Linked DNA regions of Luteolibacter sp. Y139. Each later gene encodes a partner of the first gene's protein in a complex. Links are inferred from orthologs where the notes say so. Each region holds a gene or a part of one and is shown on either strand. Other genes may lie near its edges. The genes, in order: smc and WKV53_RS07055.

Evidence for each region.
Region 2: the proteins of smc (region 1) and WKV53_RS07055 are in contact, whole or in part, in a crystal structure (PDB 3ZGX), measured with the Bacillus subtilis proteins. The link is inferred for Luteolibacter sp. Y139 from one-to-one orthologs.

Annotation. Positions count from the first base shown.
Region 1 is NZ_JBBUKT010000006.1:230,414-239,530, reverse strand. Bases 3,174-7,523 are described here. They hold smc (chromosome segregation protein SMC), read right to left. Parts: upstream 7,163-7,523; coding sequence 3,374-7,162; downstream 3,174-3,373. Other genes in these bases: WKV53_RS16480 (bpX3 domain-containing protein), read left to right, coding at 3,174-3,246. In the rest of the region: WKV53_RS16485 (hypothetical protein), read left to right, coding at 1-526; more of WKV53_RS16480, read left to right, coding at 523-3,173; WKV53_RS16470 (Ldh family oxidoreductase), read left to right, coding at 7,539-8,621; WKV53_RS16465 (aminotransferase class IV), read right to left, coding at 8,680-9,117. UniProt on the Bacillus subtilis protein: Required for chromosome condensation and partitioning.
Region 2 is NZ_JBBUKT010000002.1:506,126-513,633, reverse strand. Bases 2,667-5,407 are described here. They hold WKV53_RS07055 (segregation and condensation protein A), read left to right. Parts: upstream 2,667-3,519; coding sequence 3,520-4,296; downstream 4,297-5,407. Other genes in these bases: nadC (carboxylating nicotinate-nucleotide diphosphorylase), read right to left, coding at 5,048-5,407; WKV53_RS07050 (biotin--[acetyl-CoA-carboxylase] ligase), read right to left, coding at 4,302-5,051; WKV53_RS07060 (hypothetical protein), read right to left, coding at 2,667-3,416. Also shown: WKV53_RS07070 (EF-hand domain-containing protein), read right to left, coding at 1-676; metF (methylenetetrahydrofolate reductase [NAD(P)H]), read left to right, coding at 816-1,724; more of WKV53_RS07060, read right to left, coding at 1,791-2,666; more of nadC, read right to left, coding at 5,408-5,899; WKV53_RS07040 (MgtC/SapB family protein), read left to right, coding at 6,074-6,751; WKV53_RS07035 (GNAT family N-acetyltransferase), read right to left, coding at 6,761-7,285; WKV53_RS07030 (hypothetical protein), read right to left, coding at 7,372-7,508. UniProt on the Bacillus subtilis protein: Participates in chromosomal partition during cell division. May act via the formation of a condensin-like complex containing Smc and ScpB that pull DNA away from mid-cell into both cell halves.

The DNA.
Region 1 (9,117 bases):
TGGTGAAACGATCCGCGTCTTCGACTCTGGCATGAAAGCCAGTCTTGGACTCGATGGCTGGAGCCTGCGCGATAGCTCGTGGCCGCGTCTCATTTCGCCGGACCAGATCTCGATTGAGCAGGGCGTGCTGCGCCTGATGTGCGGCAGCAACGTTTATCAGTTCAACCCGTGGAAATTGGCTTGGGAAAATGGGAAGGCCGGCCCGGCTCGATTTGCTGCCTTCAAGGAAAGCGATCACTCTCCTGCCAGCGGCGTCACATTGCGAGTCGCGCAGGTAGGTCGCTTGGAAGCATGGCTTGACTCACGAGGCCTCCTGCACCTCCGGCAAATGGATGCACAAGAGCCCAACCAATTTTGGAGTATCCTTCTTAGTACCCCGGCCGCGAGCGCATGGATCCCCACTCACGGTTTGGACTCGATCGACCCGCGACTCATGCCCCCAGGCACCACGAGAGACCAGGGATGGTCGGCCGGACTTCTGCTGGCATTTCTCAAATCCAACTCCGCCTCCCCCATCACGAGATGACCCATCCCCTCACCCTCGTCCGCGTCGCGCGACCGGCACCCGTGGTGTCGGCGGGATGGCTTGCGTCGCCGGATCCGGTCGAGTGGTTGCGAGAGGTCGCGCATTGCCAGAAACAAGGGGCCGATGTCGCTCTCTATCCGGTAGCACGGTCGGCCTCGGACCCACGGGCTGCCGGCGTCCTCCTCATACCTCGCGGCAAGGTTCCCTCCTTTCGGCCTCGTGTGCAGGAGCTTGTCGAATTGCAGCCCGGCGTCCACGCGCCAGCCGATGCCGCCTTGTCCGCGGGCCTGCCGCCCAATGAGCGCGGCTATTTCTTTCCCTACACGCTGCACTTCTTCCATCCGTCGCTCGGACTGGTCGGCTTCGATCCGAAGGATGAGCTGGCACCGGCGAATCTGTTAGAGGAGCCATCCGAACGAGAAGCCTACTGGAACCATGCGGTGCCGGTGGGTCGTTTCGCGCCGGAGTTGAAGGTGATCCTGGTCGCCGAGCCACCCGATCCGCAGGCGATGCTCGACGAAGCGGCGCAGGAAATCGGCGACCGCGCGGATCTGCCCAAGCCCGGCAGCGGTCTCATGGACAAGGCCTCCACGCTGGGACTCGGGCTTGCTGGTGGGGCGATGCTCGGCGCGGGCTGGATCATCGGAGCACTTGGCAAGGCGGAAAGCTTGCTTGGGAGCGGCCATGGCCCCGGGAGCACTCGCCATTCCGGTGGGCCGGGAGCACTCGACCGCCTCCGCGAATGGGCCGAAAAGCATTGGGAGCAACTCGCAGACAGCCGCAATCGCGAGATTGATCGGTTGATGAAATTGATGGAAACGAATCCCGATGAGGGGCTTCGTTATGCGCTGCCTCTCGCAGGCATCGAACAATCGCGCGGCACCGCGCGCCCCACGTGGAAGCTCGGCATGAAAGACGCTCGCTTCAAGATGGGCCATGGAGGTGGAGCGATCGATGGCTGGGACATCGCCAATGACGCCCGGCTGAAACTTGAGCGGCAGTACCGTGAAGCCGCCAAGCGCGAGGTCGCGCTCGGCCGCCATGAACGCGCGGCCTACATTTATGGAAATCTGTTAGGGGATTGGGCCAGCGCGGCGAAGGCGCTGGCCGATGCGGGGCGCTACCGCGACGCCGTGGCCATTTACCTCCACAAGCTCAATAACCGCGCCGCCGCCGCAAAGTGCCTGGAAGACGCGGGCCTGCTGCTGCAGGCCGCCGCCGCCTATGCGGAAGCCAAGCAGTTCGAAAAAGCCGGCGACCTCCACGCGAAACTCGGCAACCACGCCGAAGCACGGGAGATGTGGCTCGCGGAACTCGAAGCGCAGCGTGACCCGCTGGAAAAGGGACGGCTGCTCGCCACCAAGCTCAATGACCGGCCGGCGGCGCTGGCGTTGTTAGACCAGACCTGGAAGAGCGGAAACCGTCCGGAAGAAGCCTTGCAGATGATGTTTGGCACCCTCCGCCAGGACAATGATCTGACCGCCAGCGTGGATCTGTTGGACTCAATGTTCGAACATCGGGTCGGCTCACTACCCTTGGATGCGAAGCTGAAAATCGGATTCTCACAATCAAATGGTTGGAACACCCCGGAGTTGCGAGCGGCCTTGGAAAGGCAAGCCTACCGGCGAATCGGCGAGGCGCTGACAGCCCAAAGTAACGACAGCAAGGCACTGCTCGATTTCCTGCCGAAACTCGACCCTGACGACCTGCTGCTCCAGCGCGATGCCAAGCGCTATTCGATCCGGAAGAACCCGCCCCGGGTTCCCAAGTCCGGCCCGCCCACAGGCACTCTGAAGCCGGAGCAGATCATCACGGTCTCCAGCCACATCCGCTGGGATTCGATTGCGCCCCTGCCGAGGGGCATCTCCATCGCCGGTTATGGCCAGGAGATGCTCGCCGTCGGCCAGCTCCGTGACAATGGCTGCCACACCTCCGCGCTGCGAACGTCGGATGATCCGGGCGATTCGCCGGTCCGGCACCTGGCGGTCACCTCGGCGCGTGGCAGCGGCCGGCTGTTTCATTTTACAAAATTCGGCCGCCTGCACTATCGCGCGCTCGACCGCGTGAGGCATTCCGGCGACGACGCGCTTGGCACACTGCGCGGCATCCTGGCCGCAGGCCCATTCGGCGACGAGGGAGACTTCGCATTGCTGCAGTACACCGCGACCTCGTCGCTGTGCGTCCACATCTACTCGGAGATGGCCGAGCTGCGACGGGCAATCCCGATCGACCTCGCACCGCCCGATGTGACCGGACTCGACTGGCACATCGCCGGTCGCGGCGGCCATCTCTGCATCGCCACCGCAGGCTTCGTAGCCTGGCGTTTTCCCGACGGCCAGTTCACCACCATGAGCCTGGGAGAAAGCCCTTCAAGCCTTCACCTCTCTCCAAGGAGTGGAACTTTCGAGGCATTGGTGTCGGTGGGCAGGGAAGTGTTGGTGATCGACTTCCCGAAGCCGGGCAAGGACCCCGAGCCGGTGAATCTCTTCTCTGATCCTCTTGCCAATCTCCCTCCTGCCACGTGCTACTTGCCTGACGGCTCCATCGTCGTCGCGCATCGCGGCGGTGGATCAGTCTATGCGCCAGGTGTTAGACTAAAAGCCAACGCCACCCTGACCTATCCACGCGATGCCGGCGATCCCTTGGCGGTGTGTTCGCGAGGTAACGGCGGCTTCGCGATCCTCACCCAAACCGGCAAGCTGATCGCGTTTGCGAAATGAAGGGCCGATTGGCGCAACGGTCATAGACCGCCACTACAGCTCAAAAAAATCGAGGGACGGAAAGCACACCCACCCGGGTCTACCCTCCGTCCCTCATCCCTCTTCTGTCGGAAGAACCGTTTGTCTGTTAAGCGTCGAGTCGCAGCGCTGCTTTCTGTGCGGCGGTCTTCGCCTCGCCCTTGCTCGCCACGTCGTCGGCGCTGGTAAGGCGCATGCCCACCGGCTTGGAAACGCCGAACTCTTCCATCGTCACGCCATACATCACGTCGGCGCGCGCCATGGTGCGCTTCGAGTGGGTCACGATGATGAACTGGCTGTTATCGATGAAGCGATCCAGCACCTTGACGAAGCGGTTGATGTTCGACTCGTCGAGCGGCGCATCAAGTTCGTCGAGCACGCAGAATGGGCTGGGCTTGATCATGTAGATCGAGAACAGCAGCGCCACCGCGGTCATCGAGCGCTCACCACCGGAAAGCAGCGAGATGCTTTGCAGCTTCTTGCCCGGCGGTTTGGCGATCACCTCGATGCCGGATTCAAGCGGATCGTTCTCGTCCTGCAGCAGCAGGTCAGCCTGGCCCTTCTCGCCGAAGAGCTCCTTGAACATATCCCGGAAATTGATCTTCACCTGCGCGAAGGTCTCGGAGAAGCGGCGCTGGGTCTCCTCGTTGATCTTCTCGATCACCTCGATGAGGTTCGCCTTGGAGCTGACGAGGTCGTCGTAGTTCGAGCGGACTTCGTTGAAGCGCTCTTCGAGTTCCTCGTATTCCTCGATGGCGTCGACATTGACAGGACCCATGCCGTCGAGACGGCGCTTGAGGTCGCCCACGATGGCCTCGACGAATTGCCAATCCGGCTCCCCGGTCATCTGCGGCGGAAGCTCGATTTCGTCGCTGCTCTTCGAGGCATCGACGACGATGATCGGCTGCTCATCCTCCTCGCCTTCACCATCACCTTCGTTTTCCACGAAGCTCTGGCGACCGCCGCGCGATTGCTGCGACTTTTGCGAAGCGATGCAGGAAAGCAACGCATGCGCATCCGGCTCGAAGGTAGCTAGCTCGACTTGGTGGCGTTCCAGAATGGAAGCGACCAGGCTTTCGAGGCGCAGCTCGATCTTGGTAATTGCGACTTCCTCGCGACCGCGCTGCTCGGCAGCCTTGGCGTGACGGCGACGGGCCTCGGAAAGTTCGGCCTCGGCCTTGTCGATCGCTTCGAGCAACTCGTTGCGGCGAGCCGAGCGGGACTCGATCTCCATCGCGAGGTCTTCCGCCTCGGCTTGGTGGGTTTCGACTTCCTCGGCGAGGCGCGCATTCTCCGCAGCGGCGGACTCAATGCGCTGGACGAAGGACTCGATCTCCGTCTCGCGGCGGATCGAAAGCTCGCGCAGTTCGCTGAGGCGCGCCTCCATCGGCTGCTGTTGCGCTTCGGCAGCGTGCTTCGCCTGGCGTTCGACGGCGAGCGAGGTGCGCAGCTCATTGAGCGCTTGGGCCAGCTCCGCTTCGTCGCGCTGTGAACCTTCGACTTGCGATTGAAGGCGACGCTGATCTTCCTCGTGACCCTCGAGACGCTCGCGAGCCATCGCGAGTTCACTTTCGAGTCCACTGCGGCTGTCGTTCGCGGCCTGCTCACGATTCTCAAGTTCGCCGCGTTCCCACTGCACGTTCTCGATCTTCGTCTGCACGCTCTCGACCTCGCGCGTCGCGAGCGTGAGCTGGCCTTGCAGCGTGGAGAGCTCGACCTTGTGGCGCTGGATGCGCTCGCGGGCGATCTCGACTTCTTCCTGAAGCTGCGACAGCGAGGCCTCAAGATCGATCACGCGCTGGCGGGCGGCTTCCTCGGCCTCGACGAGTCCTGCGACCTCCGTCTCAAGGTCGCGGACTTCGTTCTGCAGCTCAAGGACCGAAACATTGCCTTCACCGGCATCGCCGCCATGAATCACGCCTTCGGCACCGATCAGCTCCCCGGCTTGCGTGACCATCGTCACGTCGGCCAACGACGAGCGCAGGCGCATCGCGGTCGCGTAATTTGGAACGATGAGCACCTTCTCCAGCAGCTTCTCGATGACCCGGGCGACACGCGGATCAGACTTCACCTTGTCCAGCGCCCAGCCGATCGCGCCTTCCGGCACAGCTTCCATCTGGGTGCTGACCGAATGACCGACAAAGGACTCTGGCAGGATCGAAGCCACGCCGAGACGCTTCTCGGTAAGGCGTGAGATGATCGCATCGGCGAGCTTCTCATCCGAAACCAGAACGGCTTGCAAGTGCTTGCCGAGAGCAGTCTCGATCGCACGAGCGCAGGAGCGGTCGGCCTCGATGAAGCCGGCGAGCACGCCGTGGATACCGGGCTTGAAGCGCTCGGCATCGTCGAGTCCATCGAGCACCTTGCGGGTGCCCTTTTCAAAGCCTTCACCGCTGGCGACAAGCTGGCGGACAACCTTCAGGCGCGAGTCGCGCTGGGCCAAAATCTTGTTCGCCTCCGTCGCCGCGGTGCGCGAGGCATCGAGGTCGCCGCGGGTGTGCTGATAGGTGCGCTCGGCCTTCTGGAAGGCCTCCTCCAGCTCGCCGGTACGCGCGGAGTGCTCTTCCAACTCCACCACGATGCGATTGCGCTGCTCATTCGCTTCCTCGATCTCGAGGTTCAGGCGCTGCTCTTCATCCGCCAGCATGCGGGCGCGCTCCCGGCTGGTCTCAAGCTGAGCCAGCGAGCTTTCAATACGCGCCTGCGTGGAGGCAATGATCGTCTGAGCGCGGTTCGCTTCGGCGCGGGCTTCGCGGAGCTGGGCCTCGATCTCCTCACGACCGCCACGTGCCATCCGAGTCCGCTCTTCCTGATCGCCAAGTTGGATCTCCTGCTCGGCGATGCGGCGGGCGAGTTGCTCCAGCGCTTCATTCGCCGCGACGACATCGAACTCCTGCTGCGCGAGCTTATCACGGGTCGTCTCGATCTCCTCGCGGTTCTGGGAAATACGGCCTTCGAGTTCAGCCTTGCGCTCCTCATTGAAAGCGACGCGACCCTGCGCGGCGGACAACGCGTTGCGATGGGCGTTGAGCTGCTGACGAAGGTCGGCCAGTTCGCCTTCGAAGTTGCGCGCATCGAGGCGGGCGTCAGCCACAGCCTCTTCCTTGGGAGCCATCTGACGCTCAAGATCGAACTCCGCCGACTCCAGCGAGCGGATGGAAGTCTTCAGCTCATCGCGCTCGGCGGTGAACTCGACGAAGCGCTTGTGACCGAGATGAGTGTCGAGGATCCGCACATCGCCGGCCAGCGCCTGATAGCGGCGCGCCTTGGCGACCTGCCGCTTCAGCGAGTTCATCCGGCGCTCCTGCTCGGCGAGCACGTCGGAAACGCGCAGCAGGTTCGCCTCGGTGAACTCCAGCTTGCGTAGCGCTTCCTTCTTCTCGCGCTTATATTTGGTGATGCCCGCGGCTTCTTCGAAAACCATGCGGCGCTCTTCCGGCTTCGAGGAAAGGATTTGGTCGATCTGGCCCTGCGCCATGATCGAGTAGGCGGTGCGGCCGATCCCGGTATCCATCAGCATGTCGTGGATGTCCTTCAGGCGGCAGAGCGTGCCATTGATCCGGTACTCGGACTTGCCATCGCGGAAGACCCGGCGTGTTAGGGAGACCTCGTTGTAGTCCACCTTCAGCGCAGCCTCGCAATCGGCCATCGTCATGGTCACTTCGGCCATCCCGAGCGGCTTGCGCTTCTCGGTGCCGTTGAAAATCACGTCCGACATTTCCCCACCGCGCAGGGCCTTGGCGGAAGTCTCACCGAGCACCCAGCGGATGGCGTCCACCACGTTCGACTTGCCGCAGCCATTCGGGCCGACGATGCCGGTGACTCCTTTGTGGAACTCGATACGCGTCTTGTCCGCGAAGGACTTGAAGCCGTGCATCTCCAGCGATTTTAAATACATGCGACAGAAGCGGGTTAGAGGTTCAGTCCGAGAGGGATTCCGGACATCGGCCACCGTAACCCGGAAATCCCCACGGGAAAGCTTCCGGCCGGATTAGCTCCACATATTGTGGTCTATTTCGATTTTAGATACCACCTGTTGAGATTTGTGAACTTTAAGAAGTCCAAATCATTTTGTAGCCGCCTTCTAGTCCGCTTGCTTGGGCAATAGTCTAGAGGGAAAATCGGGCTGGTCCTCGTCGGACTCCTGATGATTGGCGCAATCGTCAGCCTTTTCTGAGAATCCTTCCTACCTACCCAATCGAGCTAGGAATCCGAGCTTGAGTTGTAAGACAACCTGTCGTCTACTTTCGGCCTGCCATAGTATGTCCTCCGCAGTGCTTTCCGAATTCCTGACCGTCTCCCGCGCAGCCCACGACAAGCTCGTCGAAGCCGCTTATCAATCCCGTGGCTACACCGCCCAAGAAGCGGCCGAGGGAGCGAAGCTGGCCGCGGAAGCGGCCCGGCACGGCATCCGCACTCACCACGCGCTCAAGGCCTTGCACCTTGACCACCTTTTCGGCAGCGCCACCGGCGGCTGCGTCCCGGGTGCCGAGATCGAGGTCGTGAAGTCCCGCTTTGCCGGCTCCGAGATCTGGAATGCCCACCGCAAGCTCGGCCAGAGCGTCGCCTACCAGGCCATCGAGCGCTGCATCGAGCTCGCCGACCAATACGGCATCGGCCAGGTCAGCGTGGACAATGCCTTCCACTACTTGTGGGGCGGCGGCTACGTGATGGAGGCCGCCGAGCGCGGCTACATCGCCTACACCAATTGCACCTCCACCCTCGCGGAAGTGGTTCCTTTCGGCGGCAAGTTCCCCACCCTTGGCACCAATCCTCACTCCTGGGGCTTCCCCACGACCGAGGCGGTCGGATTCCCGGTCGTCAGCGACTGGGCCACCTCCACCGTCGCCATGGGCCGCGTCCAGGTCCTCAAGCGCGAGGGCAAATCCCTGCCTCCCGGCGCCGCCGTCGACAAGGATGGCAAGCCGACCACCGATCCGAATGAGGTCGCCGCGCTGCTGCCCTTCGGCGCGCACAAGGGCTACGCCATGTGCCTGCTCAACGAGCTCTACGCTGGTCTCATCGGTGGCTCGCTGCCGACCCTCCGCGGTCGTTCCGCGCTGGCTCCGGCCGGTGAAAAGACCACCGCCTCCTTCTACTTCCAAGTCATCCACCCCGACGCGCTCTCCGCCGGCGACTTCGCCAAGGGCCGCGATCAGATGGAAAACCTCAAGGTCGTGCTGAAGGACATCTTCGGTCACGGCAACGAGAACTGCATCCTCCCCGGCCAATTCGAAGCCGAAGCCCGCAAGAAGTCGGACGACGCCGGCGGCCTCCACTTTACCGCCGCCGAGCTCATGGAGTTCAACCAGCTCGCCGCCGAACTCGGCGTGAAGGAACTCGAGCCGATCGACTGAGCCTTCCGGTTACACACGTTCCCTTTTCCGAGGCCCGGCCAGAAATGGTCGGGCCTTTTTAGCGTCGCAGGCCCACCGTCACAGGCCCGGCTGGCATACTCCGCCCGTCGATTTCGCGGACAGCCACCACGCCACGGATGGCGGAGGTGACGAACACCTCATCGGCCGAGGCCACGTCAGCTGCAGTCAGCACGCCCTCCTTCACCTCCACCCGCTGCATGACCCGCCGCCTCATCGTGCCGGCAAGGCACCCCGAAGACAGCGGCGGCGTGGAGATCACCCCATCCTTCACCAGAAACACATTTGCCGCGGAAGTTTCACACAGCTCCCCGCGCGTATTGAAGAACAGCGGCTCATCGCCCCCAGCCCGGCGTGCCTCATCAAGCGCGACCAGGTTCTCCGCATAAGACGCGCACTTCAGGCCGGCCAATGGCGAACGCTCGTTCCGGGGGAATTCCGATGTCACCAGCGTCATCGACTCGGCCGGCAGCGGACT
Region 2 (7,508 bases), on another replicon or contig:
GGAATTCTTCGAAACTGAGTGCTCCGTCGCCATTTTGATCCAACTTCCGGACCAACTCCATGGGATGAGGTCCACGACCGCCCCTGCCGCCTTCCGGCTTGCCGTCCTTGTCCTTCCTTCCATCCCAGTGGGGCGGCGGTCCCTCAGGGCGGTCCTTCGGGGTCAGAGCGCCATCGCCGTCCCGGTCCATGCGATTGAACATCTTCAGTTGCCGCTCCTCCGGGAGCTTCGCAACGAAGCCGAGATTCTTGAACTCCGAGAAAACAATCTTGCCGTCCTTGTTGGCGTCAACCTCTTCGAGAGGCGGCATGCCACCCTGGGGACGCCGCGGCAATTCCTTCAAGTCGATGCGGCCGTCGCCGTCCTTGTCGAGCCGCTTGAAGATCTCGTCGCGCTTCTCCGCAGGAAGTTGCCCGATACGCTCCATGGAAGCGAATTCGGCCGCGGAGATAAAGCCGTCACCATCGGTGTCCGCCTTCATCCACAGTTCCAGCATGCGCCCGCCGCGCTCCTTGTCCTTGCCAGGACCGCCTGGGCCCGGACGATCCTTGTCCCTATCCTTGCCACCTTCGCCGCGCGGCGGGGGTGCAGGCTGATCGTCCGTCTTCGGTGGCTCCTGCGCGATGGCAGTGCCGACGAGAAGCAGGGCGATCCAAGCGGAGTGAGAGGAGTTCATGGGCCGGAGCGAGGGTAGCGGGGACCTTTACGGTCTGCGAGGTGGAAAACTCCCGGGATTCCGCGAAGTTGCGACAGCACCGGTTTTTTGCTCCCCACAGCGCCCCGCCGCGACCCATGCTGCCGCCGTCTTCCAGCGCATGCATATCCGCGACATCCTGGCCAATCGCCGCCCGACCTTTTCCTTCGAGTTCTTCCCGCCGAAGTCCGCCGCCGCCGTGGAGGACCTCTATAAGACCATCGTCGAACTCGAGGCCTATCAGCCGTCATTCGTCTCCGTGACCTACGGGGCGGGTGGCAGCACGCGGGAAATGACCCACGAGCTGGTGGTGAAGATCAAGCAGACCACCTCCGTCCCCCCGGTCCCTCACCTGACCTGCGTCGGCCACAGCGAACCGCAGATCGAGGAGATCCTGCGCCGCTACGCCGCGGCCGGGGTCAGCAATATCCTGGCATTGCGCGGAGACCCGCCGCGCGATTGGCCGAACTACGATTGGTCGGACTGTGACTTCCGCCATGCGGCGGATCTGGTCCGCTTCATCCGCAAGTTCAATGAATCCGGCGCACACCCTGACCCGCGCGGGTTCGGCATCGGCGTCGCCGGTTTTCCCGAAGGTCATCCTACCACGCCGAACCGCCTGCTGGAACTCGACCATCTGAAGGCGAAGGTCGATGAAGGCGCGGACTACATCTGCACGCAGCTGTTCTTCGACAACCACGACTTCTTCGACTTCCGCGACCGATGCCGCCTCCACGGCATCAACGTGCCAATCATCGCAGGCATCATGCCTGTAACCTCGCTGGCCGGCATGGCGAGGATGGCAGAACTCGCGGCCGGTGCACGCTACCCCGCAAAGCTCCTGCGGGCGCTGGACCGCGCCAAGGCCGATCCCGCGGCCGTGGAAAAGGTCGGCATTCACTATGCCGCGCAGCAATGCGCCGAGCTGCTCGATCACGACGTGGACGGCATCCACTTCTACACGCTCAACAAGAGCAAGGCGACTCGCGAGATCTACGCCAGCCTTGGCCTCGCGGCCTCGGCGAGCTGATCGCCGGAGATCGTTTTTGATAAGTCGGCCCGATCCACCAAAGTCAGGCGGATTCGGCTTGTCTCATCAGCGACCCTCGCGCTTTTCGATGAGCTTGTTGATCTCATCCGCCTGACGGCGGGTCAGCTCGAAGAGGGTGCCATCGAGCGGAACGTCCAAGGCAATCCGGCCGCTGCCGGGATCGACCGGAAAAGTCTCCCGCAAGGTGAGATTCCGGTCAAAGGCGTCGCCGGGGATGGAGATGCGCACACCACCGCTGCAGCGGAGCGATTGGGAGCGGCGGATCATGTCCTCTTGCCTGAGCTGGTCATTGAGGCGCTCCTGGGCGCGGCGGTCGAAAATCTCCGTGCCCTTCCCGTTCGCTGAGGAAGCCTTGCCCGCCTTCGAGAGCGAGAGATCATCCCCCTTGTTGTTCTCGGTGGTGGCCTTGGGATCAAAGACCGGCGCAAACTTGGCAGGAAGATTCGTGCCCTCGGGTCCGGATAGCTCCTGGTCGGTCGGATAGCGCACGTCCATCCGGCCCTGCATGGTCATCAGATCGGAGGCCATGAGATCGACGCTGGTCAGTTTCATTGATCCCCCACCCGTCTTGACGTGGAAACTGCCGCGGTTGAAGTCGATCTTGCGATAGCTGTGGAAGCGGTCCGCCAGGGCCAGTGATTTGAAGAGTTCGATCCGTTCCTCCCGCAGGCTGATCATCGAGCCTTCCGTTAACGTAAGGTCGCCTTCGAACTGAATCCCATCCACCGTGTTGGTCGATCCGGATGCGCCAAGTTCGCCGGAAATCGTCCCTTCCACGATTCGCGTCGCCGCTTCCGGGAGCAGCGAGGAAAGGGCCACTTTCGTGAATTCCACCTTACCGGACACCTGTGGCTTTTCGCCGCCAGCCACCGCGAGATCCCTGAAGGCCACGGTGCCTTCGCCGCACTTGAACTTGCCGTCCTTGATGTGAATTCCGCTGCGGCTCAGTTCGACGGTCAGGCTCTCAATCGCAAGATCCCGCAGCCAGTTCTGGGAAAACCGGCCACCGGTGAAAACCAAGTGCCATCCGTCCGGCGAGCGGGTCGCGATCATGCGGCTCTTTTCGATGCGGCCGGCCGTGCGCTGGGAATACCCCCAGCGGATCGACGACTCGTCCACTTCCACCGACGAGAAATCGAAGGCCTCCCAATCCCGGAACACGGAGTCGCCAAGAACCTTTGCCTGATCCGCCGAATCCGCCCCCCCCTTCACTTCCATCTCCAGCCACTTCGCCTGCAAGGTTCCGGCTTTCCACTGTCCGGCCAGGCCTGCCATGAGGGGCATTTTGAAACGGATATTCCCGGCATCCAGGCTGCGGAAGTAGCTCTTGTCCCCGCCCTCGACGACAATCCGGCGGATCTGGGCGTCGCCCTGCGTGCGGCGGAGTTCGACGATCTGTGCCTCGCTGGCGGAAAGGCCCTTGGCCAAGCCGTTATTGAGTGACGTCACGAAATGCGCGGAATCCACCCGCTTGATCAGCCACATCCCGAAAACAGCCGCCGCGACCAGCAGGGCAATCAGGATTTTGAACGCCAACCGCGTGAGATGGTTGAAAGTCATGGCCCAGCCCCCCCCACCCGACATCGAGTGCCGGAGCTGGAACCAGAACCCTTGGCTCGCGATCCACTGGCTCAGCTTCTGATTGAACGATTGCGTTTGATCCGCCTCCATGATGCTGCCCCGGGGGAGCGCCGGATTACAATGGTGGAGCCTTGTGCAGGCGAGCGCAAATTTCCCCTCGCCCGTTGTGGTGGGATCCCCTACCTGTCCGGCCGTGGAAGGCGCCGACTACAAGGTCAAACTGGATATTTTCGAGGGTCCTCTGGACCTGCTTCTTTACCTCATCAAGAAGGATGAGGTGGACATCCACAATATTTCGATCTCCCGCATCACCAGCCAGTATCTCGATTACATCGACACTTTCCGGCTCCTGAACATCGATCTCGCCGCGGAATTCATCGTGATGGCGGCGAACCTGATGTATCTGAAAAGCCGCACCCTCCTGCCGCGCCAGGACCAACCGCCGGAAGAAGACGCCGAAGAGGATGATCCGCGCTGGGAGCTGATCCGCCAGCTCATCGAGTACAAGAAATTCAAGGATGCGGCCGGTTTCCTCAGCCTCAAGGAAGTCGAGCAAGAGGGTTCGTTCGCCTATCAGTCGGAAAAGCCGGACCTGCCGGAGGAGCCGGTCAGTCTCGCCGAGGTGTCGATCTTCGACCTGATCCGGGCGTTCCAAAACGTCCTCAAGCGCTTCGAGGAATCGCACGATCTCGGCGACATCGTGGACGACCGCTACACGGTGGCCGATAAGATCGAGATGCTCCTCTTCCGCTTCGCCCCCGGCCAAGCGGCCCGCTTCGACTCGCTGTTCGAGACCGCCACCACCAAGGCCGAGGTCATCGTCACCTTCCTGGCCGTGCTGGAACTGATGAAGATGAACCAGTTCGTCCTGCGCCAGACCCACCTGTTAGGAGAGATCGAGATCGAGCGGCGCCTCCACACCGCGGCGGCTCACATCGAGGAAGAGGAGTTTGAGGAATCGGAAGCCTGAATTTCTCAGCTTTCCACCACGCGCACTTCCTCCGCTTGGACGATCCGGCGGATGCCTTCGGACGTGCGGACCAGCAACTCGCCACCGTCGCCGATACCGGCGGCTTCGCCGACGAGAACTCCATCCGCAGCGGTCAGGCGGACGCGCTCGCCTGTCAGGGCGCAGCGCTCGCGGAAGCGACGTAATAGTTCATCGAAGTCCGCACCGATCTTCGCCTGCCACACCGGCAGGCGCTCTAACATCGAAGCAAGCACCAGCGGCAGTTCCGGAGCTTCGCCACATTCCAGCGCCAGCGAAGTGGCGCTGTCTTCCAGCGCTTGGGGGAACTCGGTCACGCCGACATTGATCCCGATGCCGACGACCACGAAATCCTCGCCCGCTTCGACCAGAATTCCGGCGATCTTCTTGCCATTGATCCAGACATCGTTCGGCCACTTCACCTCCGCGGCCACTCCGTGACGGTCGAGCCCTTCAGCGACGGCAAGCCCCGCTGCCAAGGACAGCCGGGGCCACAACGCCTTCGGTTCTGTTAGGCGCAGCAGGACTGAAAACGCCAGCCCCTCACCGGGCGGGCAGACCCACGCCGCACCCCGGCGACCCCTGCCCGATTGCTGACGCCCGGCTACGACCACCAGTCCGGCTGGGGCGCCCGCACGCGCGGCTTCACGGACATCATCATTGGTCGAGCCGGTCGTCTCCCGGAAATCCAAGCGGAAGCCGGCGGGCAACTCCACGTCTTGCCAGATGCAACTCATTCCTTCTTCACAAAGTCCAAGGCCAAGTCCAGAGCCCGCACCGAGTGCGTGATGGCGCCCACCGAAATGAAATCGACACCGGTCGCGGCGATGCCGCCCACCGTGTCGATGGTCACGCCACCACTCGCTTCTAACAGCGGGGACGCCCTGTCGCCGCGCAACTCGACGGCCTGCCGCAGCTCGCCGAGCGTCATGTTATCGAGCAACAGATGATCGACACCTTCCAGCCCGAGGAAGGCTTCGACTTGCTCCAGACTGTCCGCCTCGAGTTCCACTTCCACCCCGGGGTGCTCGGCCTTGAGATTCGAAATCGCCTCCTGAAGTTCTTCCAAGCGGCCTTCAGCGACGAGGTGATTGTCCTTCACCATCACGCGATCATAGAGCCCCATGCGATGGTTCACGCCGCCGCCATGCGTCACCGCCAGCTTGTCCAGATAGCGCCAGCCGGGGATGGTCTTGCGGGTGTCGAGGATGCTGGCGTTGGTGCCCTTCACCGCCTCCACATACTGCCAGGTCGCGCTGGCAACCCCGCTCATGCGCTGGAGGAAATTGAGGGCCGTGCGCTCGGCGGTAAGCACCGAACGGGCCGGACCTTCGAGCTTGATCAGAAATGCACCTTCGGCGATCCGGCTGCCATCCTCGACAAGCAGCGTGGCCTCCACCGACGGATCGATCCGGTGGAAGACTTCGACGGCGACTTCCCCGCCGGAAAGCACGCCGGATTCGCGGGCCACGATGAAGCCAGTCGCGCGGCGGTCTCCGGGGACAAAGTATTGCGACGTCAGGTCTCCCGACCCGATGTCCTCTGCGAGGGCTGCTTGAATCAATCGCTCGACGCTTTCGTGCACGGCGCGGATGTTTCTATGCCACGTGTTTTCACGCAACCTCCATTCGCCGGGCGCGGGTTGCCGAAATTCCCCGCCGTCATTCTCGCTTGCCCCGGGGCTTGTGGTGGAGCGACCCTAGCTATTGTGGCAATATCGTTTCAGCCATCTCTCCTTGCAGATTGGATTACCGGCGGGTTGCGGGGAATCGTCCCGTCGCCGTGGCTGGAAATTCTTCTCGCCCTCGCGGCCGTGATCTCCGGCGCGCTGATCGGCGCGGAACGGGAGCGTCATGAAAAGCCGGCAGGACTTCGCACCCTCATGCTCGTCTGTCTCGGGTCGGCGGCCTTCACGATGATCTCCTACGCTTTCACCTCGACCACCGGGGATTCCGGGCGCGTCGCCGCGCAGATCGTCACTGGTATCGGCTTCCTAGGCGCAGGAGCGATTCTCCATGATCGCTCCAATATCTCGGGAATGACCACTGCCGCCACCATCTGGGCGACCGCAGCCGTGGGAATGGCCGCGGGGGCTGGGCATCTGGTGGGAGCGCTCGCGCTCAGCCTGCTGATGAGGACCGTCCTTACTGCCGTGCAGGGCTGGGAAATCCGTCACCTCGGCGGGATGCGCGCGGTCTCCATCGAGCTGCTCTTCGAGCCCGACCATGGCAAGACCCGGATCCGCATCGAGCGTCTGCGCGAGGTATTTCACGCCACAGCCCGCCAGATGCAGATCGAGTCGCTTGAGGACGGACAAGTCCGAGCCAGCATCGAGGTGCACCTGCCGCGTCGGCATCTGCGCGAACTCCTCAATTCCCTCGCCGACCTCCCCGCAGTGAAGGAGATCCACACGTCGAACATCGGAGGGGAACCTTGAATCCCTTTCTCACAGCGCCCTCACATAGCGCAGCTCTCGGACCGGACAGCCGGAAATGTCTTCGGTCTTTTCCACGCCATCCGGCGAAAAACCGATACTCTCACAGAAGCGCTTCGCCCGGTCGTTCGCACCAATCACCCACTGGGTGACGCGCGAGTAGCCCCGGCGCTTGGCTTGGTCCAGGGCCTCCTCCGCCAACTCGTGACCCGCGCCGCGTCCCCAGGCGAGCGGATCGACGAAGAACGAACCGATCTCCGCGGTCGTCGGACCGGCATCCGGATCCTGTGATTGGGAGAAGGTGCAGAATCCGGCCATCCGGGTGCCTTTCATCGCGACCAGAATCGTCTGCTCACAGGGCGTTCCCAGCACGTCCTTCCACTCTACGGCACGGCGGGATGCATCCAACTGGCGAAGCTTCGTCTCAGGCACCAAGCCCTTGCAGGCAGCTTGGCACGAGCGAACTTGGATTCCGGCGATTCGAGGGGCGTCGCGGCCGGTAGCGTGACGGATCAAGAAGCTGGCGAGGGTTTTCACGGTGCATCACTTTGCATGCGCTCCCTGCCCCATGCAACTCGACAACTGAATCCGGATACCGTGGTTCTTCGTAAGTTATTAGACGGTTAATTCCGTCGGGCCTCGTCGATCTGGTCAATCAAGTCGTTTCTCTGCTGCATAAATGATTTTTCAGCATCACGGTAACCTGTCGCTTTGCTGGTGCCGTTGATGATCGAGTAGATCGCGAGTCCGATGAAGACGA